One region of the Geobacillus sp. GHH01 genome, then DNA from elsewhere that is predicted to be linked to it. Evidence: riboswitches for the same ligand, from Rfam matches in the RefSeq annotation. Region 1 holds a riboswitch; each other region holds the start of a gene.
The links. Region 1 has a riboswitch for S-adenosylmethionine ahead of mtnW (2,3-diketo-5-methylthiopentyl-1-phosphate enolase). Riboswitches for the same ligand answer to the same signal wherever they lie in the genome.

Region 1 (7,317 bases):
GCAAATTCAGCTTGGCTTCGTGATCGAAGAGCACAGCACGCGTTGGCTCACCCATCAAGAAATCAGCAGCGGCGTCATTGACGCCATTCGGCGTGATGCGCCGTTTCATCTTGTCGGCACACTAGCATCAGAGAAGAAGCGGCCGCATTAATGGGAAGCGCCCTCTCGTTTGTACCGAGAGGGCGCTTTGTCCGCCTTTGGCGCGGATGGTTTCACGATGGAAGCAGTTCGACATAATCGCCCGTTTTCAAGCCGGCCGCGTTCGCTTCATCGGTGTCAATGTGCATATCTAATGCAAAATCTTCGCTGACGCGGACGATCACTTCGTCAAAAATGAGCGCCCGCTTCCCTTGCGTTTTCACTTTCACAACTTGTTTATCGCGGACGCCAAACGTCTCGGCATCTTTCGGCGTCATATGAATGTGGCGCTTGGCAATGATCACCCCTTTGTCGACGGTCACCGTCCCCTTCGGTCCGTGAATCGTAATGCCCGGCGTTCCGTCAATATCGCCGGATAAGCGGACCGGGGGCGCGACGCCGAGCTTGAAGCTGTCGGTTTTCGAAATTTCAAGCTGGGTGAGCGAACGGACCGGTCCGAGGACGCGGACGTTTTCAATTTTCCCTTTCGGCCCTTCGACCGTCACCGTTTCCTTGGCGGCGAACTGGCCAGGCTGCGACAACGGCTTGAGCACCGTCAGCTCGGCGCCTTCGCCAAACAGCGCCGCCATGTGTTCTTTTGATAAATGAATGTGGCGATTCGATACCCCTACTGGAACCATCAATGGTGATCTCTCCTTTTTTGCTGGCTATGGTATGTTCTTTATATAACGTATCCATTTCCGGCAAAATTAAAGAGGCCGACCTCGCGTCAGCCCCTTGTTTTTGCCCCATATCCTAATTTTTTCAGCAGCGCAATCGCCTGCTCTTTTTCTGCCGCCGTCAGCGCCGAAACCGTTTCGTGAATTTTTTCCGCATGCTCGGGAAATACGCGTTCAATAAACCGCCGCCCCTCTTCTGTAATGGACGCGTACGTGACGCGCCGGTCCTTTTCGCAGGCGCGGCGGACGATCAATCCTTTGTTTTCCAGTTTGTCAATGACGTAGGTGATGCTCCCGCTCGCCAGCAAAATTTTTTCGCCAATTTGCTGGAGCGGCTGATCCCCTTTATGGTATAACAATTCTAACACGGCAAATTCGGTCGGATTGACCCCGAATGAGTGGATTGATTTGTTCACTTGGTCGCTTACGGCGCGGTAAGCCCGCGACAATACGATAAACAACTTTAGCGATTGCTCGAGTTCTTGCTCTTTTTGTTCCATGCCATCCAACCCTTTGCATTTAACCATTTCTTACTTGCATTATACTTGAACAGCAAACAGGCAGGCAACCGTTTTTGCCAGGCGCTGGTCCATTTTTCTCGCCAGCGGCCGTTCCTTTCGCTATGATAATTTTGTTATAGGGCAGCGCTTGGGCGATTGTCACATTTGTGGAAACGGCGCATATGAAAAAATAAAGGCTGATGAAGGGGGAATTGGATGAACGGGGTATTGACCGGCAGTGTGCTGTCCGCCTTATCGACCGGACTTGGCGCTGTGCCGATTTTGTTTATGGCCAAATCGCTCACCCACCGCTGGCGCGATGTGCTCCTCGCGTTTTCAGCCGGCATTATGATGGCGGCCTCGATGACAAGTCTTATTCCCGAGGCCCTGCGGTCCGGCGGTTTTGAGGCGCTCGCCATCGGATTGGCGGCGGGGGTGCTCGTGTTAACGTTGCTTGAGATGACCGTCCCCCATATCGACTTGGAGCATACGAAAAGCGGCTTGCAATTCGACGAAAAGGCGATGCTCATCATCGCCGCCATTGCGATGCACAATCTCCCCGAAGGGCTGTCAGTCGGGGTGAGCTACGCCTCAGACGGCGCTTCGCAAATCGGCAATTTGATCGCATTGGCCATCGGCTTGCAAAACGCGCCGGAAGGATTTTTGGTCGCCTTGTTTTTAGTCAATCAGCAGATTGGCCGCTTTAAAGCGTTTGTCATTGCCACGTTAACCGGCGCGGTCGAAATTGTGACGTCTTTGCTCGGCTTTTATTTAACCTCTCTCTTCCGCGGCCTCGTTCCATACGGGTTGGCGTTTGCCGCCGGGGCGATGCTGTTTATCATTTACAAAGAACTCATTCCCGAAAGTCATGGCGACGGCAACGAACGGATCTCGACGTACGCGTTTATTATCGGCATTTTGTTTATGATTTTGTTAACCGAATCGTTTTAGCGATCCCCCCTTCCGTCATCGAGACAGGCGCTCCTCTCCATACAGAACGAAACACCCCGCTGCCTTGCCTGGCAGCGGGGTGTTCTCATTATTGGACGGCCTCTTCTTTTTCTTCATACGGATGGGCGACCCAGCCGGACGGGTCGATGAACAGACGGACGGCTACGACTTGGCGGTCGTCCATGAGCGTAAAGTAGTGCGGATTCCCTTCCGGCACGGAAATGACGTCGCCGGCTTCAAGCTCTACATCAAAATAACCGGTTTCTTTGTCGCCTTTGATGATGAAAATGCCATGGCCGGCCGTAATGGCGCGCACTTCATCTTCCGTATGGATGTGCACTTGTTCAAATTTTTTCAGCAGTTCATCCAAGTTCGGCGTCGCATCGGACAGAGCGACGATATCCCATGTTTTGTAGCCGCGGCGCGCCGCCAAATCTTCAATTTCATCTTTGAACGTCGCCAAAATTTCATTTTTCTCTTCATCCGTGAGTACGTATTTGTCACGCAAATGCTCCGGCAGTTTCGTGATGTCCCAATGTTCATACAACACCCCTTGACTGTTCAAAAACGCGCGCACATTGTCTTCTCCTTCAATCACTTGGCCCGTTTTTCTCACTTTGATGACGGCCATGTCAAAATCCCCCTTCTAAAAGATGTATATTAACCAACCGGCAGGCCGGCCCGTTGCAAAAGCAGCCGCTTCACCTGCCAGCTGAACAAAAACTCCCACGCTTCCAAATGTTTTTTCGCTTCAAACGCCGTTCGTCCCCAGACGGTAATGCCGTGGTTGTGGATCAACACGGCGCCGGCGTCGCCATGAACATGGTTCGCAAACTCCCGAGCCAGCGTCGGGATGTCGGCGTCATTGTTAATGATCGGGATGCGCACTGCGGCGTTTTCTTCCCAAATGCCAAACGCCTTGATGATTTCCTGGCCGGAAAAGACTGCTTCCCCGTTTGACGCATACAGTTCAGAAATCAAATTGTTGTCCACGGTATGAACGTGCAAGACGCAACCGGCGTTTGTGCGGTTGTAAATTTCCACATGCAGCAGCGTCTCCGCTGATGGCTTTAAATGTGTTTTCTCCGCTGGTCGGCCGGCAGCGTCAACGAGCAAGAAGTCCTCATCCGTTTGCTTCCGCTTATCCTTGCCGCTCGCTGTCACCAAAAACGTCAACGGGTCGTCCGTCACTTTGATCGACAAATTGCCGCTTGTTGCGAAAAACCAATCGCGGGCGGCGAGCTCGGCTTTCACTTCCGCAAGCTCGTTCCACTTTTTCACGACGATGCTCATACGATCACCTCCATTCGCTGCAACGCATCCATCACGTCAAAAAACGTCGCAAATGGCGCGTGCGGCAGGTCAAGCTCTTGACATTTTTCAAGCAGAAAATCGCGCGCCAGCACATAGTCGGCTTGCCTGGCCACCGCCAAGTCGGTGATCGAATCGCCGATGACGACGTGATACCCGTCCGGGCGGGCAAGCCTGCGCAATAGCGACGGCTTGCAGCAGCCGCAGCCGTTTTGGCACCGGCTGTCACATGCATGCGGCCATGTGATGCGGATCGTCTCACCGCTGAAATCGGAGCCGTTGCAAAAAATCCGCTCCGGTTCAATGAGCCCTTCAAGCAGCGGATAGACGAAAAAGTCGATGCCGCCGCTCACGATATAGAGCGGGATGCTTTGCTCTTTTGTCCATGCGACAAACTCGCGGAACCCTTCGCGCAAGCGGGCGGTGCTAAGCAAAAAGTCAACAATCTCCCCTTTCAGCGCTGACGGAAGAAGCGAAAACATTTTTCCGACGCCTTCCTGAACGGAGATGCGCTGGGCGAGAATGTCGTCCTTTAGCGCCTCCCACTCCGGCGGGGCGAACTGTTTCATAATCGCGATGATGTTGTCGTTTTCCGTGATCGTGCCGTCAAAATCGCAAAAAAGAACGAGTTGTTTCGTCATGCTTCCACCTCAATAGCGCCCCAGCGGTCGATCGCCTTTTGCAGCGCCTCGTTGTCTTTCGCCGCTTCACGAAGCGGACGGCCGACCAGCGCTGCGTCGATCGCCGCGCGAAACGCCCGTCCGCCGCCGATCGCCCCGTCCGGGTGGCCGTGGATGCCGCCGCCGGCGTTGACGACGCTGTCAAGGCCAAAATCGCGGACAAGGAGCGGCACCAAGCCCGGATGGATGCCGGCCGATGGCACTGGAAACGCCCGGGCAAACGGCTCTTGTTCATCGGTCAGCGCCCGGGCGATGCCAAGCGCCTGCTCGCGCTCCAAGGCGACGCTGCCGTACGGCGACGGGAACAGAACAAAGTCGGCGCCGGCAAGCCGCAAAAGCTTTCCAAGCAAGAGCGACGGGGCGACGCCGTAAAACTCCGACGGCGTGATCGCGCCGCTGAACGCCGGGTGGGCCATGATCGGAACGGAAATCTCTTCATCTTCCCGCAACCCTTGCAGGACGTCCAATCCATAGGCGAACACGTTGAACAACAGCACATCGGCGCCAAGCTCAGCCGCCCGTTTCGCTTTTTCTTTCAGTTCAAACGTTTTGCCGGTCAAGTTGACGGCATACAGCGTCCGCTTGCCTGTTTGTTCGTACACCTCTTCGAGCGCCGCTTTGCCTTCTGTAATGCGCTTCGCAAATGGCAGACGATCGCTGTCAAACAAAATTTCGTCATCTTTGACCAAGTCAACGCCGCCAAGCGCTTGCTTTTTCAACTCTGATGTCAAATACGCCAAATCGCGGCCGACGATGCCTTTGAAAATGCTCATCAACAGCGGGCGGTCGTACACTCCGACCTTTTCGCGAATGCCGGCGATGCCAAAGCGCGGCCCCGGAAACTGCCGCTTCCATTCTTCCGGAAATGCCAAATCAAGCAACCGCACTTCCCCGTCAAGCGACAGCTTGCCGAACGTCGTCACCAACAATGCTGGCAAATCGGCGCTGAAGTTCACCGTCGGATAGGCGATTTTGACGATCGCCCGCTTCAACCGCTTGCCGAAATAGGCGTTTACCCGCTCGCTCTCGCCAAGCTCCTCGACCGCAACGACTTCCCCTTTATGTTTGCGGAGCTGGTCTTGCTCCAGCTGCGGCAAGTCGGTCCATGTGCCGACCGTCAAGCCGAGCGCGATCCCTTCGGCCTTTTTGCGAATGTCTTTCTCGTCATGAAGCAAATACGTCGCAATGACTGCACTCATCGCCCATCCCTCTTTCAATATATGGCGAAATAAAAAAGCCCCTTCCTAAGAAGAGGCGTCATTCATTCATGGCGCTCTTCTTATCTCTCAGCGTTTCCGCTGCAAGAATTAGCACCGTGCTTGGCGCGCGCCAAGCCGGTTGCCGGGCTTCATTGGGCTCGTCCCTCCGCCTGCTCTTGATAAGAAAGCCTGCTCGTTTATGCACTTGTCAAGCAATTGGCAAATTTACTTTGAATTATGCCATCACCGATTGGCGTTGTCAATCATTTTTCAAAAATTTTTTTCAAACAATCCAAGGCGGCCGATCCGCTCCGCTGCTTCGCGAAGCCGCGCTTCATCGGTCAAGAGGCCGACGCGCACATACCCTTCGCCGTGCTCGCCGAACCCGATGCCTGGGGCGACGGCGACATGCGCCCGCTCAAGCAGCATGTCGGCAAACTCAGCGGATGATATGCCTTTTGGCAGCGGAAGCCAGGCGAAAAACGACCCGGATGGCGCCTGCACCTCCCAGCCGGCCTCGCAGAGCGCAGCGATGAACGCATTGCGGCGCGCCTCATACAATGCGACCAGCTCCGTGACACAATCTTGCGGACCAAGGAGCGCCGCGGCGGCCGCTTCCTGGATGGCGCCGAACAAGCTGACATACAAATGATCCTGCAAAAGCTCAAGCGCCCGAATGATCCGCTCGTTGCCGACGGCAAACGCCACACGCCAGCCGGCCATATTGTATGTTTTCGAAAACGTATAAATTTCGACGCCGACGTCTTTCGCCCCATCGACTTCCAGGAAGCTGACCGGTTTCCGGCCGTCAAAGCCGATCGCCCCATAAGCGAAATCGTGCACGACGGCAATGCCGTGCTTGGCGGCAAACGCCACCGTCTCCGCGAAAAATTCCTTTGTCGCCGTCGCGCCGGTCGGATTGTTCGGATAGTTTAAAAACATGAGCTTCGCTCGGTCGGCCACTGCCGCCGGAATGGCTTCATAGTCCGGCAAAAAACCGTTTTCCGCAACAAGCGGCATCATTTCCATCCGCGCGCGGGCAAGCGCGATCCCCGACCAATAGTCCGGATAGCCCGGGTCCGGGGCCAGCACCACATCGCCCGGGTTGACGAGGCAAAGCGGCAGCTCGACAAGCCCGGCCTTGCCGCCGAACAAAATGGCGACTTCGCGGTCTGGATCGATGTTCACCCCGTATTCACGCGCGTAAAACGCGGCGATGGCTTCTTTCAAAAAGAAGTAGCCTTGAAACGGCGAATATTTATGGTATTTCGGATTAGCCGCCGCCCGCTGCATCGCCTCAACGATATGCTTTGGCGTCGGCTGATCCGGGTTGCCTTGCCCTAAATTGATCACGTCGCATCCGGCCTTGATTTTCTCCCCGACTTTTGCGACAAGCGAGGCGAAAAATTGCTTTGGCAGCTGCTCAAGCAACTCGGAAAAAGGAATTTCCATCGTCATCGCCCACACCTTCTTAAAAAATTCTTGAAATTCTAGTGCAACATCATATATCGTAAAAAGCAAAATGTAAAGCAAAATTTTTTCGAGGTGAAAACTCATGACGATCCGCATCGCCTGCCTCCAGCTTGATATTGCGTTTGGCGACCCGAACGAAAACGAACGGCGCGCGGAAAGCGCCATTGAATCGGCCGTCAAGGACGGCGCGAATATCATCGTGCTGCCGGAATTATGGACGACCGGCTACGATTTGACGCGCCTAGATGAGATTGCCGACGAAGGCGCCGAACGGGCCAAAGCGTTCGCCTCCCGCCTAGCGCAAGCACACAGCATCCATCTCGTCGCCGGCTCGGTCGCTAAAAAAACAACAACCGGCGTGACGAACACGATGATCGTGGCCGAC
Region 2 (7,317 bases), 390 kb from region 1:
GAGTGGAAAAGTTCGGGAAAACTGTCGCCTACGTGACTGCCGTCGTCCGGCAAAACGGCAAAGAAGTGGCGAGCGCGACCTCCTCGGTGCTGATTATGGATAAACCGTAAAAAAGCGCTTTCGTTTATGGAAGGGAAGTGAAACGCTGGCGCCGAGGCAGACGCCAAACCGGTCCAACTGAATCGGGCTGTTGGCAGCAGCCATGCCTAGAAGCGTTCGATCGGCAACCTGTTTCGCCCCGCCATCCAAGGATGAACATGTCACTTGTGAAGATGTCCGCTTTTTCCCAAGCGGGATCGAGCGCAACGAGCGAAGCGCCGGAGAAAGCGCTGTCAAAAACAGCCGCCCTCCGGCGCTTTTCGTTTGCTTGTCATCCCTGGACAAACGTTTTCGGCATGACGACCGCGACGACTTGACCGCGGGCGCACAGTTCGCCGTTGGCGAACACCTCGGTGTCCACTTGCCATTTTTTCGGGTGAATCTCCGTCACCGTTCCGACGGCGACAAGCGGCACGCCATGCGGCGTCGGCTTGACAAAGTCGACATGAAGCGACGCGGTGACAAAGCGCGGCGGCGTTTCCCCGCTTCCCGGCTCATGGCCGTTTTTCCGATGCAAGGCGAGCGCCGCCGACCCGGTGCCATGGCAGTCGATGAGCGAGGCGATCAGCCCGCCGTACACAAACCCGGGGATCGCCGTATGTTCCGGGCGCGGCGTATAGACGGTCACCGTTTTGTCTCCGTCCCAGCCGGTGCGGAAATGATGGCCTTGCTCATTCAACCGTCCGCAGCCGTAGCACCAGGCGAATTCATCCGGGTAGTCGTCTTGAATGGCGCGAATGACTTGCGGCTCCATCTGTTCTCCTCCTCTCCCCTTTACCTATACGCGGTGCACTCCCTATTTTCCTTCTTGCACGGCAAAAGGCGGCCATCGGTATGGCCACCTTCCCCTTCGTTCATTGCGCCGGCTCGTAAAACTCGATCCATTCGCCGTCCGGACCAAGGAAAAATAAGTATTTCGCCCCGTTTGGGAGCGTTGTAATTTCATCCCACACTAGCGGGACGCCGAGCGACTGAAGCCGTTCTTTTTCCTGCTCGATGCCTTCGACCGTAAACGCCACGTGGTGCACTTTTCCTTCCGTCGGCAAATCCGGGTTGTATCCTTCGATCAGCTCGACGACGATCGAGCCGTCAATCCCTAAAAACGCCAATTTCATCGTTCCGTTCGTATGAATCATTTCGTCGAGCAGCTCCAGGCCGACGACGTTTTGGTAAAATGCCTTTGATGTCTCGATGTCTTTCACTTGAATGCCGACATGCTCAAATTTTTTGACTGCCATTCGTCCTCTTCCTTTCTATGACTCCATTAACCATACAGCTTGTAAATACGGCGTCATCCGCATTGGAAAAACCCCTTTTTTCCCAAGCTCTGTCCATATGTAGCGATCAAGGGCGTACGGTCCGTCCGCCTTCCATTCGTCCGCCTCGCTGTCGGTCAACAACACTGAAAAGGTTGTCCCTTGCGCTTTCCCATACAAGTGGGTATATCCGCCCCCGCGGTCGACATAAACCGCCGCTTCAGGGTCAAACCGAATCAGCTCCGCCTGCACGCAGCGCATGACATGAACGGCGAACGCAGCGGCACGGAGATGAGCGGCCATGCAAGCTCGGATCGACATGTCCCTCTCCACTATTTCCCCCTTCACCCCCTATCGACAAAAACCCCTTTCGCCTCGGAATGATGCGAAAGGGGACAGCCGTTCTTATCATCCAAAGCGAGACCGCTTTGCGGGTGTTAGCACCTTGCCGGCGGCAGGTTGCTGTGGGGTCATCAAGCCCGTTCTCTCGCCCACTCTTGATAAGACGTATGATCATTTGTCTTTCATGTTACCATATCGAATCCCATAGAAGCAATCGCTTTTTTGTTTATTCCGCCACTTCCGGCTGCTCGGCCGTGACGCCGACATCTTTCCACGTCAGCTTCGAGCTCGGGTCAACCGTAAAGTTGGCGACGCGGTTGTTGACTGCGTAGATGGCGGAACGATACAACGTTGGGATGACCGGCACTTCTTCGTTCATTAGCTTTTGCCACTCGCTGTAAATTTTCCGGCGATACTCCTTGTCAAACGCCTGCTCGGAATGGCCTTTTTCTAGCAGCTCATCATTTTTCTCGTTCACCCAACGCGAGTAGTTGAACATGACGTTGCGGCCGTACAATCCGTACGGGTCGACGTCCGTTCCCGTTGCCCAAGCGGCAGCGTAAACATCCACTTTCGGGTCATCTTTTTCAACCATGTCATAGAACGAGTTGAACTCCGCCAGACGGCCGTCCACCAATTGGACATCCAAGCCAACGTCTTTCCAGCATTGCATGTAAAACTTCGCCAACGGCTCGGCAATATCGCCGCCGCTCATCGCCAAAAAGTTGATCGTAAACTTTTTGCCGTTCGGATCTTCGCGCAAGCCGTCGCCGTCCACATCTTTATAGCCGGCCTCATCAAGCAGCTGTTTTGCTTTTTCCGGATTATACGTGTACCCTTTGATCGAGCTGTCATGGTATCCCGGGAACGACGGCGGGATCAGCGTGGTCGCCGGGAAGCGCAAGCCGTGGTACAAGCGATCAGCCACTTCTTGGTTGTTGATGGCGTACGCCATGGCTTGGCGCAGCTTTTTGTTCTGGAATTTCGGATTGTCCATCACATTTTCTTGCTTTTTCGCATCCCAATGGCCGAGTTTAAAGCCGATATAGTTGTACGCCAAATCCACTCTACCGATAAACTGAATGTTTTTCGTCCCTTTCGCGTTCAAATATTGGTCAGTCGGGAACTCAGCGACGTCAATTTCGCCTTTTTTCAGCGCTTGCAGGACGACTTGCGGGCTGACGACTTTCAAAATGACGCCTTCCAAGTTCGGTTTGCCAGCCCAGTAGTCATCATTGCGAACAAACTCTACCGACTCGCCCGGAACGATTTTCTTCACTTTAAACGGACCGAACCCGATCGGGTTTTTCCGGATTTTATCCGATTTCGCCAAGTCTTTGATCGGAATGTCTTTCAAGTAATGCTTCGGCAGCGGATACGCCCAAATGCCAGTCAACACCGACGGATTGGCCTGTTTCCATGTGATCGTCAACGTCTTTTTGTCGATGACTTTAATGCCGGAAATTTTATCCGCTTTGCCGCTGTGATATTCTTCCATCCCGACGATCCCTTGGATGAGCGCATCGCCATAGCGGACGCCGGTGTAATCTTTATGGCCGATGACCAAATACGCATACTCCAAGTCTTCAGCGGTCACCGGCTGGCCGTCATGCCAATTCACATTGTCTTTAATATGGATTGTCATCGTCTTTTTATCATCCGACAACTCATACGTGGCAGCCCCATCATTTGTAATTTCATAGTCACCGTTCGTCCGAAAAAGCGACTCGTCAAAAAATTACAAAATCTCTGCGTCGGGCGCTCCGGTGTAGAATGCATAGCTGAGCGTCCCTTCAAACGGCGTATCGGACACAAGGCCGTATTTCAACACGCCGCCATCGATGATTTTCCCGTCGTTTTTCACCGTCATCGGGAATTTGCTGATGTCTTCCTTCTGAGCCGCCGGTTTTTCGTTATTGTTGCCCTTTCCGCTCGTTGTGTCGGATTTGCCCGTGCACCCGGCGAGCACGAGCAAGAGCGCGGCGAGAGCCGCCAGCCATTTTCTCTTCACATTTTCTTCCCCCTTATCCTAGTCGTTGTCTTGCATCAGCCGCACGTTTCACCGCTTGGCCGATGAAATTTATGCACAGCATCATCACCAAAATGAGCAATGATGCAGGCAGCCATACCCACCATTTGTTTTGCAGCACATCGGGATTGGTCGCATAGCTGACCAGCGTCCCAAGGCTTGGCGTGCTTTCCGGCAGCCCGAACCCCAAGTATGTAAGACCTGACTCAATGCCGATGTTGCCAGCTAAGTTCAACGTCAAATTGACGATGATAATGGAGCTTAAGTTCGGCAAAATTTGAAACAAAATGATTTTCCAATCCGGCGTCCCGAGCGTCTTGGATGCGCTGACATAGTCCAATTCCCGCTCGGCAAGCGTCTTGGCGCGAATGAGCCGGGCTTTGCCCGTCCATAAAAACGCGCTCATAATCAAAATGAACGTCGCCACATTGTATTTCGGGACGATGGCTACAAAGACGATCACCAGCATTAAAAACGGCAAGACGAGAATAAAATCGATGATGCGCATGATGACGTTGTCGATCCAGCCGCCGAAATAGCCGGCCACAAGCCCCACCACAAGGCCGATCGCACCTGTGATTAGCGTAATCGCCAGGCCGATCGTAAAGGAATTGCGGGCTCCAATGATCAGCTGGCCGAACACATCGCGGCCGCCATAATCGGTGCCAAGCCAATGTTCCGCCGATGGCGGTGAATAAATGGCCAAAAAGTCTACCTTTACAATTTCCTCTTGGTCTAAAAAAATGGAAGCGCCGTAGACAATCAGCAAAATGACGGACAATATAATGAGCGAAACAAGAGCCAGCCGATCGCGGACGAGCTCCCGCCACATAATCGAAAGAGCGGAAGGGCTTTTCTCACAGGCTATTTCAACTGGAGCAGGACGGTTCACCTCAATTTTCATATTCCACGCCCCTCCCTTACTCAATGCGAATGCGCGGATCGACCGCACTTAAAATAATGTCAGAAAGCAAGGTCCCCACAAGCGTCGCGACCCCGGAAATCATCACAAGCGCCGTTACGACGCTGTAGTCGCGCTGCATAATCGACTGCAAAAACAGTTGTCCAAGCCCTGGATAACTGTAAATGGACTCTAAAAACACGGAACCGCCGATGAGACCCGTAATTTCATAGCCTAAAAACGCTGCGATCGGCAAAAACGAATTGCGCAAAATGTGCCGCCAGTAAATCTGGCGTTCTGGAACGCCCTTGGCGCGCGCTGTTTTCACGAAATCTTTCACTTTCGTATCAATGATTTCGCTTCGCAAATATTGAATGGTGACGACCGTGTTGATGAGCGCGCCCGATAAAGCCGGAAGCATGAGATGATTCAACTTGCTTCAACATTTTTTGTAATTTGATCCTTATCATATATGATTATTTAGAACATAAATTTGTTTGACTATATTAATGTTTCAAACGCTCAGCTTTTTTTGCTTTGTTGAATGCGCATCGAAAAAAATCGCCTTTACTCGACAAACAAAGGAGGGCGATGCCGTTTCATTTTTCTTCCGCTCCGTAATGTGTAAGCCAAAATACAAAAACGCAGATGCCCATGACGAGACATCTGCGTTTTTTCTTATTTAAACGCCCGCGCCGCCTGCACCGCTTTTTTCCATCCTTCATAGAGCGCGGTCCGCTTGGCGTCGTCCATCTTCGGTTCAAAGCGGCGATCCAGCTGCCATTGGGCGGCGATGTCGTCCCGGCTGTTCCAATAGCCGACGGCCAATCCGGCCAAATACGCCGCACCCAAGGCCGTCGTTTCATTCACGACCGGCCGTTCGACCGGAACGGCCAGCAAATCGCTCTGGAACTGCATGAGGAAGTTGTTTTTCACCGCCCCGCCGTCAACGCGCAGCGTCGTCAGCGAGATGCCGGAATCGGCTTCCATGGCGGCGAGCACATCTTTTGTCTGGTAGGCGAGCGATTCCAAGGTGGCCCGGATGAAATGCTCCTTCGTCGTGCCGCGCGTGAGGCCAAACACCGCCCCGCGCACCTCGCTGTCCCAATACGGCGTGCCAAGACCGACGAACGCTGGGACGACATACACCCCGTCGGTCGACTCGACTTTTTCAGCGTACGCTTCGCTGTCCGCTGCCGTTTTGATCATCCGCAAGCCGTCGCGCAGCCATTGAATGGCCGAACCGGCGACGAAAATGCTGCCTTCAAGGGCGTATTCAACCTTGCCGTCAATTCCCCAGGCGATCGTCGTGAGCAGCCCGTGTTTCGACGCGACCGCCTTCGAACCGGTGTTCATGAGCATAAAGCAACCGGTGCCGTACGTATTTTTCGCCATCCCTTCCGCAAAGCACGCCTGGCCGAACAAAGCTGCCTGCTGGTCGCCCGCGGCTCCCGCGATCGGCACCTCCACGCCGAAGAAATGGTAGGGGACGGTTTTCGCGTACACTTCCGACGACGGCCGAACCTCAGGAAGCATCGCCTTCGGTACGCCTAGGATATCAAGCAGCTCGTCATCCCACTCGAGCGTATGAATGTTGAACATTAATGTGCGCGACGCGTTCGAGTAGTCGGTCACATGGGCGCGGCCGCCGGACAGCTTCCAAATGAGCCACGTATCGATCGTGCCGAAAAGCAATTCGCCGCGCTCCGCCCGTTCGCGCGCTCCGTCGACATGATCCAAAATCCATTTCACTTTTGTCCCGGAAAAATAGGCGTCAATAAGCAAGCCGGTTTTTTTGCGAAACAACGGGTCATACCCTTTCGCCTTCAGTTCATCGCAAATATCGGCCGTCTGCCGCGACTGCCAGACGATGGCGTTGTAAATCGGGTTGCCGGTGTCTTTCTCCCACACCACCGTCGTCTCCCGCTGGTTTGTAATCCCGATCCCTGCCACTTGTTCCGGCTTCACTTGCGCCTCGGACAAAACGCTCGCAATGACAGCAAGCACCGATCCCCAAATTTCATTGGCGTTGTGCTCGACCCAGCCGGGCTGCGGAAAATATTGCGTAAACTCTTTTTGCGCCATATGGACGATTTCGCCCTTTTGATTGAACAAAATCGCGCGCGAGCTCGTTGTGCCTTGGTCGATGGCTAACATGTATTGATTCATGACATTCTTCTCCCTTCTCCTTGATTTGTTTGCAACCCCCGTACGCCAACTAGAGAGAACGGCGGCTTGCGGCGCTCACTGTCTTTCCTTTTGTCATCTTCGGCGCCGCCAAAACGACTGCGGTTGCCGCCAGCACTCCCCATAATGCGGCTGACGGTTTTCCCAAGAAAACGGCTTTATAGACCAAACTGCCTAACGCACCCCCAAGCAGCGGCCCGATGATCGGCACCCACGCATACGCCCAATTCGATGACCCTTTCCCTGGGATTGGCAACAAAAAGTGAGCTAACCGAGGCCCAAAGTCTCGAGCGGGATTAATGGCGTATCCCGTCGTACCGCCGAGCGACAGTCCAATCGCCACGATCAAAAAACCAACGATAAATGGATTGAGCCCATCAGCGAATTTGTTGGCGCCAATGGCCAAGATGGCCAAAACCAACACAAACGTTCCGATGATCTCGCTAAGCAAGTTGGCAGCCGTATTCGGCACGGCCGGACCCGTCGCAAACACGCCAAGCTTG
Region 3 (7,317 bases), 1.5 Mb from region 1:
AGGGAAAAACGATGGCATCCGGCATCTTTGGCGCAGCGACACGCCTGCCAACGTAAACGATGAAACGATCACAAGGAGGGGCCAACCGATGGCTTTGATGAACATTTTGCCGTTTGCCCGCTTTTTGCTTGATCAAGCGGTCAACGAAGGCGACATCGCCGTCGACGCGACCGTCGGCAACGGGCACGACACCGTGTATTTGGCCGAACGCGTCGGGGAGACAGGCCATGTGTTCGGCTTTGACATTCAGCCTGAGGCCATCACCGCCGCTTCCGCCCGCCTCGCGGAACATGGGCTATGCGGGCGGGCGACGTTGTTCGAGCGAAGCCATAGTGAACTGCTTGAGGCGCTTCCCGCCGATGTACACGGGCGCATCGCCGGCGCGGTGTTCAACCTCGGCTATTTGCCGGGCGGCAATAAGCAAATCGTCACCCAGCCGGAATCGACGATCGAAGCGGTCCGCCAGTTGCTTTCCGTCATGAAGCCGGGCGGCGTCATCGTTCTTGTCGTCTACCACGGCCATCCGGAAGGAAAGCGCGAACGCGACGCGCTCCTTGATTACGTCCGTTCTCTTGATCAACGGCGCGTCCATGCCTTGAAATACGAATTCATCAATCGGCAAAACAACCCGCCGTTTTTGCTCGCGCTCGAGAATCGGGCGGATGGGGGCGCCTGATTCCGTCCGATCCGCCGACGAACCACTGCTCTTGCCAATACAAGCAAACGGCCGCCCTTATGAAAAGGACAGCCGTTTTTGCCGCTCCTGCCAAAAGCGGTATGCTTTTCCGTTCCAATAGAAAAACTGCGACGCCGCCCCGCCGGCGCGGACGAGCCGGCGCGCCAGCCGGCGCAGCCCGCGCTGCTTTTTCACCTTGGCATCCGACAAATACAACCCAAGAAGCCCTCGGTGAATAAGGCGGTGAAACTCGCCGTGCGGAAGGGCGCCGACATGGCGGTCGGCCTCTTCGATGAAATGGCAAAGCCGCTCAAGCATCACCGTTTCATTCGGATAGTAAAAGCAAAAGTTTAAATCGCCGCCGTCCCGGTCTTCCTCCTGGTCGATCAAATAGTCGAGCAAAATGTGCAGTCCTTGAATGTACGGAAAATAACCGTCGCGCACTTGTCTCGCCATCTCCGGCGGCAGCGATTCGCCAAACGCATAGGCGACGAGGCAGAAAATGCCGAGCGTCGAACCGGAGCAGGCGGAAAACTCATACCATTCCATCGGCGGCAAGGCGTCTTTGTATTGCGCGAACCATTTCTCCAGCCGCGGCACCCGATCGCTCGCTTCGACATGTTTATGCACTTGCAAGTCGCAATAATATCCGGCCAATTCATGCAAAAATGGGGCGATCGTCTCATAATGGCGCACCGTCTCGAGCACCTCTTGGCACGTGCGGACGAGCGCCGGCAAATAGCCGCCGTCTTCCTGTTCGCGGCGATGGCGGTAATAGTTCGACGGCTCCGCGCCGATCGTCAAAGCGTCCGGCATCGAATCGTGCAAGGCGCGAAAGTCGAGCGGATCGAGCGAGGTGCTGCGGTCGCACAAATTATCCAAATAATCGCTGATCGTCTGGTAAGCCACGATAAAGCGGATGCAATCCTCCATGTTTTCTCCGGCCAAGAGCGCCAAAATGGAGCCGCCTTCGCAATGGAACGTTTTCGAAGCGATGCTCGCCAAGGCCTGGCGCCGCAATTCCGGGTCGGGAATGCGCTCGGCCTGGCGCCGCCAATAGGCAAGCTCGCGGTGGACAAGCGGAAGCACGTCACGATACACCATTTTCATCAAGGCGATGGGGTTTTTCGGAATGTTCAATCGGCTCACCTCAGGTGCAAACACCATGGTCTCGTCTCCTAGCATTTCCATCTTATCAGCAACCAAAATCGTTTCGCGTCTGAACAGCCTGCGATCTCGTCTTCCAGTATTGCCATCAATGCGGCCGGGGCAAACCATAAAAGGGTTGGCGATGGAATGAAAAAACCGCTCAACAACGGTTCTTCTCACGTTGAGAAGCTTTGTGAAATCGGATCTTCTTTCCCGATCCCAACCACTCATCGGGCGAAACGAAACGTTTTTCACCAATCCCGATCAGGCGCGCTCACTTTCGTTGGCGATTTGGACGCAGCGTTGTACAATACATGGTGAACGATCGATTTTGCAGCAGAAAGGAACGAACGCCCATGATTTACCCATACAAAGGCAAAACGCCGCAAATTGCCGCCTCCGCCTTTATCGCCGACTATGTGACGATCACCGGCGATGTCGTGATCGGCGAAGAGACGAGCATTTGGTTCAATACCGTCATTCGCGGCGATGTGGCGCCAACGGTGATTGGCAACCGGGTCAATATTCAAGATAACTCAATTTTGCATCAAAGTCCAAACAATCCGCTTATCATTGAAGACGGTGTAACAGTCGGCCATCAAGTCATTTTGCACAGCGCCATCGTTCGCAAAAACGCGCTCATCGGCATGGGCTCGATCATTTTGGACCGCGCGGAAATCGGGGAAGGCGCGTTTATCGGCGCCGGCAGTTTAGTGCCGCCGGGCAAAAAAATTCCGCCCAACACGCTCGCCCTCGGCCGGCCGGCGAAAGTCGTCCGCGAACTGACGGAAGACGACATCCGTGAAATGGAGCGCATACGCCGCGAATATGTCGAGAAAGGGCAGTATTACAAAGCGCTGCAGCAACAGCGGACATCGTGCGCCAACAAAAAAGAGCTGCCGTGATCAGGCAGCTCTTTTTCTTTCATCACTTGTCCGCCAACGCCAGCGCTTGTTCTTTCAACAAGGCGGCTTTGTCGGTGCGCTCCCACGGCAGGTCGATGTCCGTACGCCCAAAATGGCCGTAAGCAGCCGTCTGTTTGTAAATCGGGCGGCGAAGGTCGAGCATTTTGATGATGCCCGCCGGGCGGAGATCGAAGTTGTTGCGCACGACCTCAATCAAAATGTCTTCCGATACTTTGCCGGTGCCGAACGTATCGATCGAAATCGAAACTGGGCGGGCGACGCCGATCGCGTAGGCAAGCTGCACTTCGCATTTGTCGGCCAGTCCTGCCGCGACGATGTTTTTCGCGACATAGCGGGCCGCATACGCCGCCGAGCGGTCGACTTTCGTCGGATCTTTGCCCGAGAACGCGCCGCCGCCGTGGCGGGCGTAGCCGCCGTACGTATCGACGATGATTTTGCGCCCCGTCAACCCAGCATCCCCTTGCGGACCGCCGATGACAAACCGTCCTGTCGGGTTGATGAAATATTTCGTGTTCTCATCAAGCAGCTCTGCGGGCACGACCGGCTTGATGACCTGTTCTTTAATGTCGCGCTCGATTTGCTCTTGCGTAATTTCCGGATGGTGCTGCGCGGAAACGACGATCGTATCGACGCGCACCGGTTTGCCGTTTTCATCGTATTCGATCGTCACTTGCGTTTTCCCGTCCGGCCGCAAGTACGGCAAGACATCCGTTTTGCGCACTTCCGCCAATCGGCGCGCCAAGCGGTGCGCAAGCGAAATCGGCAACGGCATCAATTCTTCCGTCTCATTGCAGGCGAACCCAAACATCAATCCTTGGTCGCCGGCGCCAATCGCTTCAATTTCCTCGTCAGTCATCTGACCTTCGCGCGCCTCAAGCGCCCGGTTCACCCCCATCGCAATGTCCGGCGATTGTTCGTCAATCGACGTCAGCACCGCGCACGTATCGGCGTCAAATCCGTATTTGGCGCGCGTGTAGCCGATCTCCCGGACCGTATCGCGGACGATGCGCGGAATGTCCACGTATGTTGATGTCGTGATTTCCCCGCTCACGAGCACCAGCCCGGTCGTGACGCTCGTTTCGCAGGCGACGCGGGCGTTCGGATCTTTTTCCAAAATGGCATCCAAAATGGCGTCAGAAATTTGGTCGCAAATTTTATCCGGATGTCCTTCCGTCACAGACTCTGAAGTAAACAAGCGGCGTTTGGCTGACATTCGGTTTGTTTCCTCCTCTTGGCATAATGTGGCGACACGGAACTCATTTCCCTTTTTCCCTTCGCAATATAAAAAACCTTTCCTGTAACGGCTGAGGAAAGGTCATGGCAATCGTATTGCTTCCTTTCACTCTTATCGTTCAAGGACTGCGCCTTGCCACAGGTTAGCACCATTTCACACATGTACAGTTGTGACGGTTGCTGGGCTTCATCGGGCCTGTCCCTCCACCGGCTCGGGATAAGAGTATCCGTTCAATGACTTATCTTATCGCAATGGAATCGGCAAAGTCAACTATCAAAATTCATTTTTTATCATTTCCAGCCGAGAAAATTCTTTCCTCAAGGAAATCGACACATTGGGCAAAATAAAGTTTGAAAAACCCACACAATTAGTATGGACTATTAATAAAAATGTGTTATACTATTTTCAAGAGTGATTTCAAAAAGAAGGCAGGTTTTGAATATGGGGATCGCAAACATGACGAATAAGCTTGATGTATTGCTGCAAAAACCGTACGTGCATCATCAACTGTCCGTCGCCGAGCTCGTCGAGAAAGTCCTGCAGCGGAACGAAGGACGGCTGACGCACACCGGAGCCGTCGCGGTCACGACCGGCAAGTACACAGGGCGGTCGCCGAAAGACAAATACATCGTCGAAGAACCGTCAACGAAGCAAACGATCGACTGGGGAGCGGTCAACCAGCCGATGTCTCCGGAGACGTTTGATAAACTGTACGACAAAGTGCTCGACTATTTAATGAAGAAAGATGAACTGTTCGTGTTTAAAGGCTTTGCCGGCGCCGATCCGAAATACCGGCTGCCGATTCAAGTCGTCAACGAATTCGCCTGGCACAACTTGTTCGTCCATCAGCTGTTCATTCGGCCGAACGCCGAAGAGCTCGCCGTGCATGAGCCGCAATTCACCGTCATTTGCGCGCCGAACTTTAAAGCCGACCCGAAAGTCGACGGCACGCGCTCGGAAGCGTTCATCATCATCTCGTTTGAACGGCGCACCGTGTTGATCGGCGGCACCGAGTATGCCGGCGAAATGAAAAAATCGATTTTCTCGGTGATGAACTATTTGCTGCCGGAACAAGGCATCCTGCCGATGCACTGCTCGGCCAACGTCGGCCAGGAAGGCGACGTCGCCCTCTTTTTCGGCTTGTCGGGAACGGGAAAAACGACGCTCTCGACCGACCCGAACCGCCGCTTGATCGGCGATGATGAACACGGCTGGTCAAGCCGCGGTATTTTCAACATCGAAGGCGGCTGCTATGCGAAATGCATCAACCTATCGCGCGAGAAAGAGCCGCAAATTTTTGACGCCATCGGCTTCGGCGCGGTGCTCGAAAACGTCGTCCTCGATGACGCGACGCGGGTGCCGAATTACGACGACGGCACGCTGACGGAAAACACGCGCGCCGCCTACCCGCTTCAGGCGATCCAAAACATCATCGACCCGAGCGTCGCCGGCCATCCGTCCACGATCGTGTTTTTGACGGCTGATGCGTTCGGCGTCCTGCCGCCGATCAGCAAGCTGACGCGCGAACAAGCGATGTACCATTTCTTAAGCGGCTACACAAGCAAGCTCGCCGGCACCGAACGCGGCGTCACCGAACCGGAAGCAACGTTCTCAACGTGCTTTGGCGCACCGTTTTTGCCGCGCCCGGCCGTCGAATACGCGGAAATGCTCGGGCAAAAAATCGCCGAACACAACGTCCGCGTCTTTTTGGTCAACACCGGTTGGACAGGGGGGGCGTACGGCGTCGGCAGCCGCATGAAGCTCGCCTACACCCGGGCGATGGTGCAAGCCGCCGTCGAAGGGGAGCTCGACAACGTCGAAACAGTCAAAGATCCGATTTTCGGCCTCGCCATCCCAACCCGCGTCCCCGGCGTGCCGGATGACGTCCTGCAGCCGCAAAACACATGGGCCGACAAACAAGCATACGAACAAAAAGCAAAAGAGCTGGCGCAAAAATTCCGCGCCAACTTCCAAAAATTCGCCCACATCGATCCGTCCATCGAAAAACTCGGCGGACCGCTCGTGTAACAAGAACACGGCCGGACAGGGTATTCCCTGTCCGGCTGTTTTTTATTTCTTTCCGTTGCTTTGGGCCTCCCATTTCGCCTCCTTCCCACGAAAATCGGGAGGATTTTTTCATTCCGATGCCGAACAAATCCTTGACAAACAAGGGAAGTTGTGGTAATAAAAAATAGACTCTGCACAAGAATAAGGGGGAGGCTTCCATTGCTTCAGTATATCCATTCGCCTTTAGGAAATTGTTGAAAATCCATCCGCTTTCCTTCGCCCCCTTGCTTGGGGGCGCGACAAAGAGCGCGTTTTATCAAAAACTGAAGAGCTGGCTTTTGGTTCGTGTTTACGATTCCATCACCAATCGTTTCGATGATCAAAGAGAGGATTGAGGAGGAGAAATCACGGGAACTATTTTGTGAGCTCCCTCTGTAAATGATCACTTTATTTCAGAACAAAGCAAAGGAATCAGTCTTGCTTCATCATATGGCAGAGTGCAAACCGAAGGATTGTTTGCGCTCCTGCCTTTTCAACATTAGAATCAAAACGCCAATCGGGACGATGAACGTCACCGACAAATTCTGTCAATAGACTTTACCCTCGATGGCCGTAAGGTTCGAACGCATAAAATGATTGTCGTCGATCCCCCGGGGTTTTGGCACGATTGGGGGTCGACGACAATGCGAAGGCGGGTTTACTTCTTCAGCTGTTCAATCTTTTCCGCCGGCAACCCGGTCAGCTCGTGGATCGTGTCGACATCGTACCCTTTCGCCAACATTTTCTTCGCGATGTCGATTTTCCCTTCCTCGATCCCTTTTTGGCGTCCCTGTTCAATCCCTTGCTTCATCCCTTGCTTTATTCCTTGTTTCAACCCTTGTTCGATTCCTTGTTTGACTCCTTGTTGAATGCCTTTCTCGATTCCCCGCTGTTCGTATGAGATGATGAGCTCCATCACTTGTTTCGCTTCCTTCGTCTCCATTTGGCTCACCTCGTTTCGCAGTTGGATTTCCTCCGCTTCGGACAACCGCAAATACGTTTCAAAAAACCCAAACAACAGCCGCTGCTTCGCCTCATCGAGCTCGAGGCGGACTAGGATGCGCAAAAACTCCTTTTTCACTTCCACCTTCTCGCTTTCATTATACCCCATTTTGCTTAACAAGGCGGCGGCAACCGGATTGTCACGGCGGATGTACTCGCGCCACGGCAGTTTGCGCAGTTCCACCGTCAGAAAGCGGAAGTCAAGAACCGTCAAAAATGGAAATTGAATCATCAATGAGGAAGGTTCGTCGTGGCGTTCGTCGTAGCTGAAAATGGCGATCGGG
Region 4 (7,317 bases), 1.4 Mb from region 1:
CTGCGTCATCATCGTCATGCTCGCCGCCGTACTGGCGCGTTTGAACAACCGATGAAGCGCGGGAAAACAGACCGGCCGCGGCGTCTCTCCATCCAAAACGGTTTTGAACTTTCGGGCGGCTCTTTTTTGTGCAAAAAATAACGGAAGCGATTCGCTCCCGTTATTGATTGTTTGTCGCCGCTGGAATGACGGCGCCGTGGTATTTTTCTTTGATGAAATCTTGAATTTCTTTCGATTGCAGCACTTCGACAAGCGTTTTGATTTCTTTTCGGTTTTCATCGCCTTTGCGCACCGCCACAATGTTCACATACGGATTGTTTTTCGGCGACTCCACGGCGATCGGGTCTTTCGCCGGGTCCAAACCGGCGTCAAGCGCATAGTTGGCGTTGATCAGCACCGCATCGCCTTCGCCGTTTTTGTAAATTTGCGGCAGAAGCCCGGCGTCGACATCGGCCTTAAATTTTAAATGCTTTGGATTTTCGATGATGTCATTGACTGTCGCTTTCGTTTTATCGACGCCCGGTTTCAATTTAATGAGCCCTTTTTCTTGCAGCATCGATAAAATGCGGCCATGGTCGGCGACCGAGTTGCTCATGATGATCGTCGCGCCGTCCGGCAGTTCTTCAATGCTTTTGTATTTTTTCGAGTATAAGCCGATCGGCTCGATATGAATGCCGCCGGCGTTGACGAAATCATAGCCGTACTCTTTCTTTTGCGATTCCAAATACGGAATGTGTTGGAAATAGTTGGCGTCGATTTGCTTCTCAGCCAGCGCTTTGTTCGGCAAGATGTAATCTTGGAACGTAATGATCTCCAAGTCGATGCCTTTTTTCTTCAAAATCGGTTTCGCTTTTTCCAAAATTTCCGCATGCGGCACGTTCGACGCACCGACTTTCAACTTCACCAATTTGCCGTCTTTGCCGCCTTCCGCGCTGTCGTTATTGTTGCCGCCGCATGCCGCCAAAGCGAGCACGAGAATGGCGGCGAGCAACACACCCAACCATTTCTTCATCAGTTGTTTCCCCCTTTATCGTTTATCGATTTTCGAAGTGACAAAGTCACCGATCAGCTGAATGATAAATACAATGACCAACACCAATACGGTTGCGACAAATGTCACATCGTTATGGTTGCGCTGGAACCCTTCCAAATACGCCAAGTTCCCAAGCCCGCCGGCGCCGATGGCTCCAGCCATCGCTGTATAGCTGACGAGCGACACCGCCGTCACCGTAATGCCGGAGACAAGCGCCGGCAATGACTCCGGCAGCAGCACTTTCCAAATGATCGTCCACGTTGAGGCACCCATCGCTTGGGCTGCTTCGATGACGCCTTTATCAATTTCGCGAAGAGCGATTTCGACCATGCGGGCGTAAAACGGCGCGGCCCCAATGACCAAAGCCGGCAGCGCCGCATTGGCGCCAAGCATCGTCCCGACGAGCCAGGTGGTAAACGGAATGAGCAAAATGATCAAAATAATAAACGGAATGGAGCGGAAAATGTTCACAAACGCCGCAATCACGGTATTGACAAACCGGTTTTCCCATAGGTTGCCCTTCGCTGTCAAAAATAGAAGCAAGCCAAGAACGATTCCGAGGACGAAAGTGGCCGCCACCGCCACTCCCGTCATATACAGCGTCTCGACCGTCGCCGCCCACATCGTCTCCCATTGCACGTTCGGCAGGAGGTTAGCGAGCATCGTGAATCACCTCCACCGCCACTTGCTGGCGTTGAATGTAGTCAAGCGCCCGGTCGATTTCATCGGCCGCTCCGTCGAGGTGAATGAACAGCACCCCATAGGCACCTTGATGGGTTTGCGAAATTTTCCCTTGCAAAATGTTGACATCGACGGCAAACTGACGCACCACTTCGGTGATGAGCGGCTTTCCGGCTGCCGCGCCGACGAACGTCAGCTGCGCGATCAGCCCGCTCGGGTATTGGCCAAACAAATGGGAAATCGCCTCTTCCGTCTCCTCGGGCTCGATCAGCTGCTTGACGAACCGTTTCGTAATCGGCTGCTGCGGGTTGCGGAACACATGCAGCACGTCGCCTTGCTCGACGATTCGGCCGCTTTCCATCACCGCAACGCGGTCGCAAATTTTGCGGATGACGTGCATTTCATGGGTGATCAGCACAATCGTCAGCCCGAGGCGCTTGTTGATGTCAACGAGCAAGTCCAAAATCGCATCGGTCGTCTGTGGGTCCAACGCCGATGTCGCCTCGTCGCAAAGCAGCACTTTCGGGTTGTTGGCGAGCGCCCGGGCGATGCCGACCCGCTGCTTTTGCCCGCCGCTCAGCTGCGACGGGTAGGCATCCTCGCGCCCGGAAAGGCCGACAAGTTCGATCAATTCATCCACCCGCTTGTTCCGCTCCTCTTTCGGGACGCCGGCAATTTCAAGCGGAAAGGCAATGTTTTCCCTGACTGTGCGAGACCAAAGCAAGTTGAAATGCTGGAAAATCATCCCGATTTCTTGGCGCGCCTTGCGCAGCTCCCGACCTTTCACGCGCGTCATATCGCGCCCGGCGACGACCACCCGGCCGCTCGTCGGCTTCTCGAGCCCATTGAGCAAGCGGATGAGCGTGCTTTTCCCCGCGCCGCTGTAGCCGATAATGCCGAAAATTTCTCCTTCGCGAATCTCAAGCGACACATTGTCGACGGCCGTGACTGAGCCGTTGGCCGCTTGATAGATTTTTGTCACTTGTTCGAGTGTAATCATCGTTTCACCTTCCTTCCCAAGCGGCAGAGCGCAAAAAGAAAACCTTTCTGCCCGCAGAGAACAGAAAGGTATTGTGCACCATTCCGTCTCTTATCTCTCAAAGCAGGCCGCTTTGTGTGAATTGGCACCATTTCAGCGCACGCGCTGACGGTTGCCGGGCTTCATTGGGCACATCCCTCCACCTCTCTTGATAAGAGCGCAACAATCGCCTATGCAATTGATTTACGAATGTGATTGTATCACCGCTTGTCGAACGCTGTCAACAATTTTTTCACCCAACATGCCGATACGGTTTAGCCAAATGGAGGAGCGATTCAAGAAGCAACAGCTGACGGAAGCTTCCTGACACGTGCACTTCTTGCAGGCGGACGAGCTGCTGCAGCTTCAGTTCGCCGTTCAGCAAGGACGCGAGCGCTTCTTTGGGGCCGCGCACGGTCAATGTTTTCCGTTCATCGTGTTCCATCCCTAAAGCGGCTGGTTCCTTGCCGATCAACAGCAAGGCGGTTTCATCCCCACTTTCAAACCGAACACACAGCTGCTCATCCGGCAAAATCGGCATCAAATGACGCAACGCTTGCATCCGTTCCACGAACTGCCCGACTAATTCACGCATTTCCATGGATATCCCCTCCCCCATTTTTATTTTTTCACTTCCACCTGAAGAGGAGAAATCCTTTACAAAAATCTCGACAACCCGTTGACGAACGAGCGCCGTTTTTGTCATTTCCCAAGAAATGTGTCAAACAGCGTCAAAAAAAGGCGAATCATCGGGACGGCAAGCAGGCTTGAATCACTTCGTACAAATACGGAACGGAATGAAAGGCATACCACTTGCCTGCGACCGTTCCGTCCCTAAAAAGAAGCAGGCAAGGAACGCTTTCAATTTTCCACGCAACGGCCTGCTCAGGGATATAGTTGATGTCCGTTTCGTAAAACGGCAGCGCCGGAAACAACTGCTCCACCACCGTTAGCATCCGCCGCGCCAGCTGGCACGTGCCGCACAGCGGGGTATACAAGTAAAGGGCCAGAAGCGGCTCGACTTCCACCACTCGCATGACATCGTTTCGGTCGATCGCTTTCACTCGCCTCTTCCCCTCATGAGCGATTCGATGCGGACGTCGAAACGAGCGCGCAACAGCACTTGCGCCAAGTGCCAAGGCGGAGCGGCCGCCACTTCGCGATACGCCCGGTCAATGTAAAGATGCTCCGCCTCTGGAAACATGCGGCGAAACTGCCGGCGCAATTTTTCTCCCGCCTCATCGGCATCGGCCAAGACGTATACATCGCATCCTTCCAGCTCATCGGCCAGCTCCTCAAGGCGCGCATCACTGATCGTGCCGTTTGTGCAGACGATGACGACTGGTTCGTTCAGCACCGCCGCCACTTTTTGCTTGTCTGATCGCCCTTCGACGATGATCACTTTTTCCACGCGTCGCATGTCCGACCCACCTAACTTCAAATGAGGATACTATTATTGTATGTCTTGCGCCGGCCAAATGTTGAAAATGAAAAGCAACGGCCATCCACCGTTGCCTTTCAACACCAGCCCGCTTCCCCGTCGCAATCGACATATTTTTGGTCCGGCTCAACGGTAGCGGTCACCTGTTTGTAAATTCTTCCGTTTTGTTCGGTATACCCCTTTTTCAACGGGACGGCCGCCGGAAGCGGAAGGCGCCCGATGAGCTCTCCTTCCTCGTACAACTCCAGCGAGCGGCCGTTCAGTTTGCCGATGATCCGGTCCGTGACATCTATGCGCGTCGTTTGCAGCGCCATCGCGAGCACCCCTTTTTTCAATCAAATTCCGGTATGTATAGAGTGCCCGAATCGAAGCGAAGATTGCAGGAACGTTTATCCTTCGTTGATCATCGCCTCGTATTGTTCCGCCGTCAACAAATTGTCGATTTCGCTCAAATCATTCGGTTTGACGACGATCATCCACGCTTTGTCATACGGCGATTCGTTCACGTACTCCGGATGGTCATTTAACGCCTCATTCACTTCAACGACCGTGCCGCTGATCGGCGCATACAATTCCGAGACCGTTTTCACCGATTCAACGCTGCCGAACGGCTCGTTCGCCGTAACCTCTGCGCCGACTTCCGGCAGCTCGACAAAGACGATGTCGCCAAGCTCTGATTGGGCGTAATCCGTAATGCCGATGCGCACGTTCTCTCCTTCCACGCGCACCCACTCATGCTCCTTTGTATAGCGAAGTTCTTTCGGCGTGTTCATCGTATCCCTCCATTGCGACAAAATGTATATTCCTTTTCATCATAACCGATTTTCCGCAAAAACTCACTGAATTCACCCGATTTTGCAAAAAATTTTTTATGTCCCCGCCGCGAAAAACGCCTCGTATTCTTGTTCGCGAAAGCCCACGACGACCCGCTCGCCGTCCGTCAAAATCGGCCGTTTGACCAACATCCCGTCCGAGGCGAGCCAATCGAGCATCTCGTCTTCCGATGCGCGGTCGAGCTTGTCCTTCAAGCCAAGCTCGCGGTATTTCATCCCGCTCGTGTTGAAAAATTTTTTGAGCGGCAGCCCGCTTTGACGGTGCAAACGGGCGAGCTGCTCTTTCGTCAGCGGCTCGTCGACCAAATGCACCGTTTGCACCTCAATGCCGTGTTCATCCAACCATTTTTTCGCCTTCCGGCACGTTCCGCATTTTGGATACCAATAGAGCGTGAGCGCCATCTTCACTCCTCCCTTTCATTTCCGCTGTGTGGCAAACAAATAAGAAGCACCAGGCAAACGCCTGGCACTTCCCATTATCACACAATATACCGTTCGGCTTCAATGAGCGCGGCGGCCGCTTCGCGTTTTTTCGCGATCACGTTGATCGGCGTATGGCGCGTCAGCCGTCGGAGAGCGGCGAGCATCATCCGCAGCGTGTCTCCTTGTTCGACGGCGACGAGCGTTTCTTTCGCATGGGCTTCAATTTCATTGAACGCCTCTTGGCAGAAAATTTGCGTGTACAGCAATTTTTGTTTGTTTTTCTCCTCACCGCTCGCCTGAATCGCTTTTTCCGTGCGCAAAAGCGCTGATTCCATCGCATAAATGTTCGAGACGATGTCGGCGATGTTGACGAGCACTTCTTGCTCTTCTTCAATGCGCTGGCCGTATTTTTGCGCCGCTAAACCGGCGACCATCAAGGCGATTTTTTTCGCGTTGCGCACCAAGTATTTCTCTTGTTCCAGCGCGCCCGTCCCCGGCTCTTCGGCGGCCATCATCATCAGTTCTTCCTGAAGCTGCTGCGCTTTTTGGAAGAGCGGCAGCTCGCCTTTTAACGCCTTTTTCAAATACATGCCCGGCACGAGAAGGCGGTTGATTTCGTTCGTCCCCTCAAAAATGCGGTTGATGCGCGAATCGCGGTAGGCGCGCTCAATTTCGTATTCCTGCATAAAGCCGTACCCGCCGTGGATTTGCACGCCTTCATCCACGATGTAATCGAGCACTTCCGTGGCAAAAAACTTGTTCAATGAGCATTCGATCGCATATTCGGCGATCGATTTCGCCACTTCTTTGCCATCTTTCGCCTTTTCCGCATCAAGCAGGCCCATCCGTTCATCGAACAAGCCGACCGTGCGGTAAACCGAGCTTTCGGCGGCATACAGGCGCGACGCCATCGTCGCGAATTTTTCCTGCGTCAACGTAAACTGCGAAATCGGGCGTTTGAATTGCTGGCGCTGATTGGCGTATTTGAGCGTGATTTCAAGCGCCCGCTTCGCGCCGCCGACCGCCCCTAACCCAAGCTTGTAGCGGCCGATGTTCAAAATGTTGAAGGCGATGACATGGCCTTTTCCGATTTCACCGAGCACGTTTTCTTTCGGCACCGGCACATCTTGCAAAATGAGCGTTCTTGTCGACGAGCTTTTAATCCCCATTTTCTTTTCTTCCGGACCAGTTGAAACGCCCGGGAAGTCGCGTTCCACGATGAACGCGGTGAAATGTTCGCCGTCGACTTTTGCATAGACGACAAACACATCAGCAAAACCGGAGTTGGTGATCCATTGTTTTTCGCCGTTTAAAATGTAATGCGTGCCTTCCGCGTTTAATCTCGCCGTCGTTTTCGCGCCGAGGGCGTCCGAACCCGAGCCAGGCTCCGTCAAGGCGTAGGCGGCGATTTTTTCGCCGGTCGCTAAATACGGCAAATATTTTTGTTTTTGTTCTTCCGTGCCAAACAACACAATCGGCAGCGAGCCAATTCCGACGTGCGCCCCGTGCGAAATGGCAAAACCGCCGGCCGGCGCCATTTTTTCCGCAATGATGGCCGAACTGACTTTATCTAGGCCCAAACCGCCGTATTCTTCCGGAATGTCAGCGCTTAACAAGCCGAGCTCGCCCGCTTTGCGAAGCAATTTCACGGAACGGTCAAACTCGTGGTTTTCCAAATGCTCGAGCTGCGGGAGCACTTCATTGTTGACATACTCTTCCGTCGTTTTGGCAATCATATGATGTTCGTCGGTGAAATCTTCCGGCGTAAACACGCGCTCCGCCGGAATGTCTTCAATCAAAAAGCTGCCGCCTTTGATCGCTTCTTCCATCGTTTTGGCCATCGTTGATTTCCTCCCCCGAAAGATGATTGATGATCCGGGCGGCAACG

Region 2: linked by a shared signal. The riboswitch ahead of GHH_RS06365 (hypothetical protein) and the one ahead of mtnW (2,3-diketo-5-methylthiopentyl-1-phosphate enolase) in region 1 are both predicted to bind S-adenosylmethionine.
Region 3: linked by a shared signal. The riboswitch ahead of metK (methionine adenosyltransferase) and the one ahead of mtnW (2,3-diketo-5-methylthiopentyl-1-phosphate enolase) in region 1 are both predicted to bind S-adenosylmethionine.
Region 4: linked by a shared signal. The riboswitch ahead of GHH_RS15160 (methionine ABC transporter ATP-binding protein) and the one ahead of mtnW (2,3-diketo-5-methylthiopentyl-1-phosphate enolase) in region 1 are both predicted to bind S-adenosylmethionine.

The regions. Positions count from the first base shown of each region.
Region 1 is NC_020210.1:861,514-868,830, reverse strand. It holds gene GHH_RS04445 (short-chain dehydrogenase) at 1-151, shown strand, start outside; gene GHH_RS04440 (phosphate propanoyltransferase) at 213-779, opposite strand; gene GHH_RS04435 (MarR family winged helix-turn-helix transcriptional regulator) at 869-1,318, opposite strand; gene GHH_RS04430 (ZIP family metal transporter) at 1,535-2,269, shown strand; gene GHH_RS04425 (acireductone dioxygenase) at 2,358-2,900, opposite strand; gene GHH_RS04420 (methylthioribulose 1-phosphate dehydratase) at 2,930-3,562, opposite strand; gene mtnX (2-hydroxy-3-keto-5-methylthiopentenyl-1-phosphate phosphatase) at 3,559-4,221, opposite strand; gene mtnW (2,3-diketo-5-methylthiopentyl-1-phosphate enolase) at 4,218-5,459, opposite strand; SAM riboswitch class I at 5,537-5,645, opposite strand; gene GHH_RS04405 (pyridoxal phosphate-dependent aminotransferase) at 5,730-6,917, opposite strand; gene GHH_RS04400 (carbon-nitrogen family hydrolase) at 7,015-7,317, shown strand, end outside.
Region 2 is NC_020210.1:1,253,034-1,260,350, reverse strand. It holds gene GHH_RS06385 (PaaI family thioesterase) at 1-110, shown strand, start outside; gene GHH_RS06380 (hypothetical protein) at 94-336, opposite strand; gene GHH_RS06375 (PaaI family thioesterase) at 371-853, opposite strand; gene GHH_RS06370 (VOC family protein) at 954-1,337, opposite strand; gene GHH_RS06365 (hypothetical protein) at 1,353-1,676, opposite strand; SAM riboswitch class I at 1,758-1,862, opposite strand; partial or broken gene opp4A (oligopeptide ABC transporter substrate-binding protein) at 1,924-3,708, opposite strand; gene GHH_RS06355 (ABC transporter permease) at 3,722-4,630, opposite strand; partial or broken gene GHH_RS06350 (ABC transporter permease) at 4,647-5,066, opposite strand; gene glpK (glycerol kinase GlpK) at 5,306-6,796, opposite strand; gene GHH_RS06340 (MIP/aquaporin family protein) at 6,846-7,317, opposite strand, start outside.
Region 3 is NC_020210.1:2,925,068-2,932,384, forward strand. It holds gene GHH_RS14410 (class I SAM-dependent methyltransferase) at 89-676, shown strand; gene GHH_RS14415 (tetraprenyl-beta-curcumene synthase family protein) at 734-1,843, opposite strand; gene GHH_RS14420 (gamma carbonic anhydrase family protein) at 2,182-2,730, shown strand; gene metK (methionine adenosyltransferase) at 2,753-3,964, opposite strand; SAM riboswitch class I at 4,094-4,208, opposite strand; gene pckA (phosphoenolpyruvate carboxykinase (ATP)) at 4,427-6,013, shown strand; gene GHH_RS14435 (Rpn family recombination-promoting nuclease/putative transposase) at 6,690-7,317, opposite strand, start outside.
Region 4 is NC_020210.1:3,059,931-3,067,247, forward strand. It holds gene GHH_RS15145 (hypothetical protein) at 1-55, shown strand, start outside; gene GHH_RS15150 (MetQ/NlpA family ABC transporter substrate-binding protein) at 161-1,012, opposite strand; gene GHH_RS15155 (methionine ABC transporter permease) at 1,028-1,696, opposite strand; gene GHH_RS15160 (methionine ABC transporter ATP-binding protein) at 1,686-2,714, opposite strand; SAM riboswitch class I at 2,802-2,911, opposite strand; gene GHH_RS15165 (hypothetical protein) at 2,986-3,333, opposite strand; gene GHH_RS15170 (thioredoxin family protein) at 3,479-3,796, opposite strand; gene GHH_RS15175 (toprim domain-containing protein) at 3,793-4,152, opposite strand; gene GHH_RS15180 (YusG family protein) at 4,251-4,487, opposite strand; gene gcvH (glycine cleavage system protein GcvH) at 4,563-4,946, opposite strand; gene GHH_RS15190 (arsenate reductase family protein) at 5,043-5,408, opposite strand; gene GHH_RS15195 (acyl-CoA dehydrogenase family protein) at 5,486-7,270, opposite strand.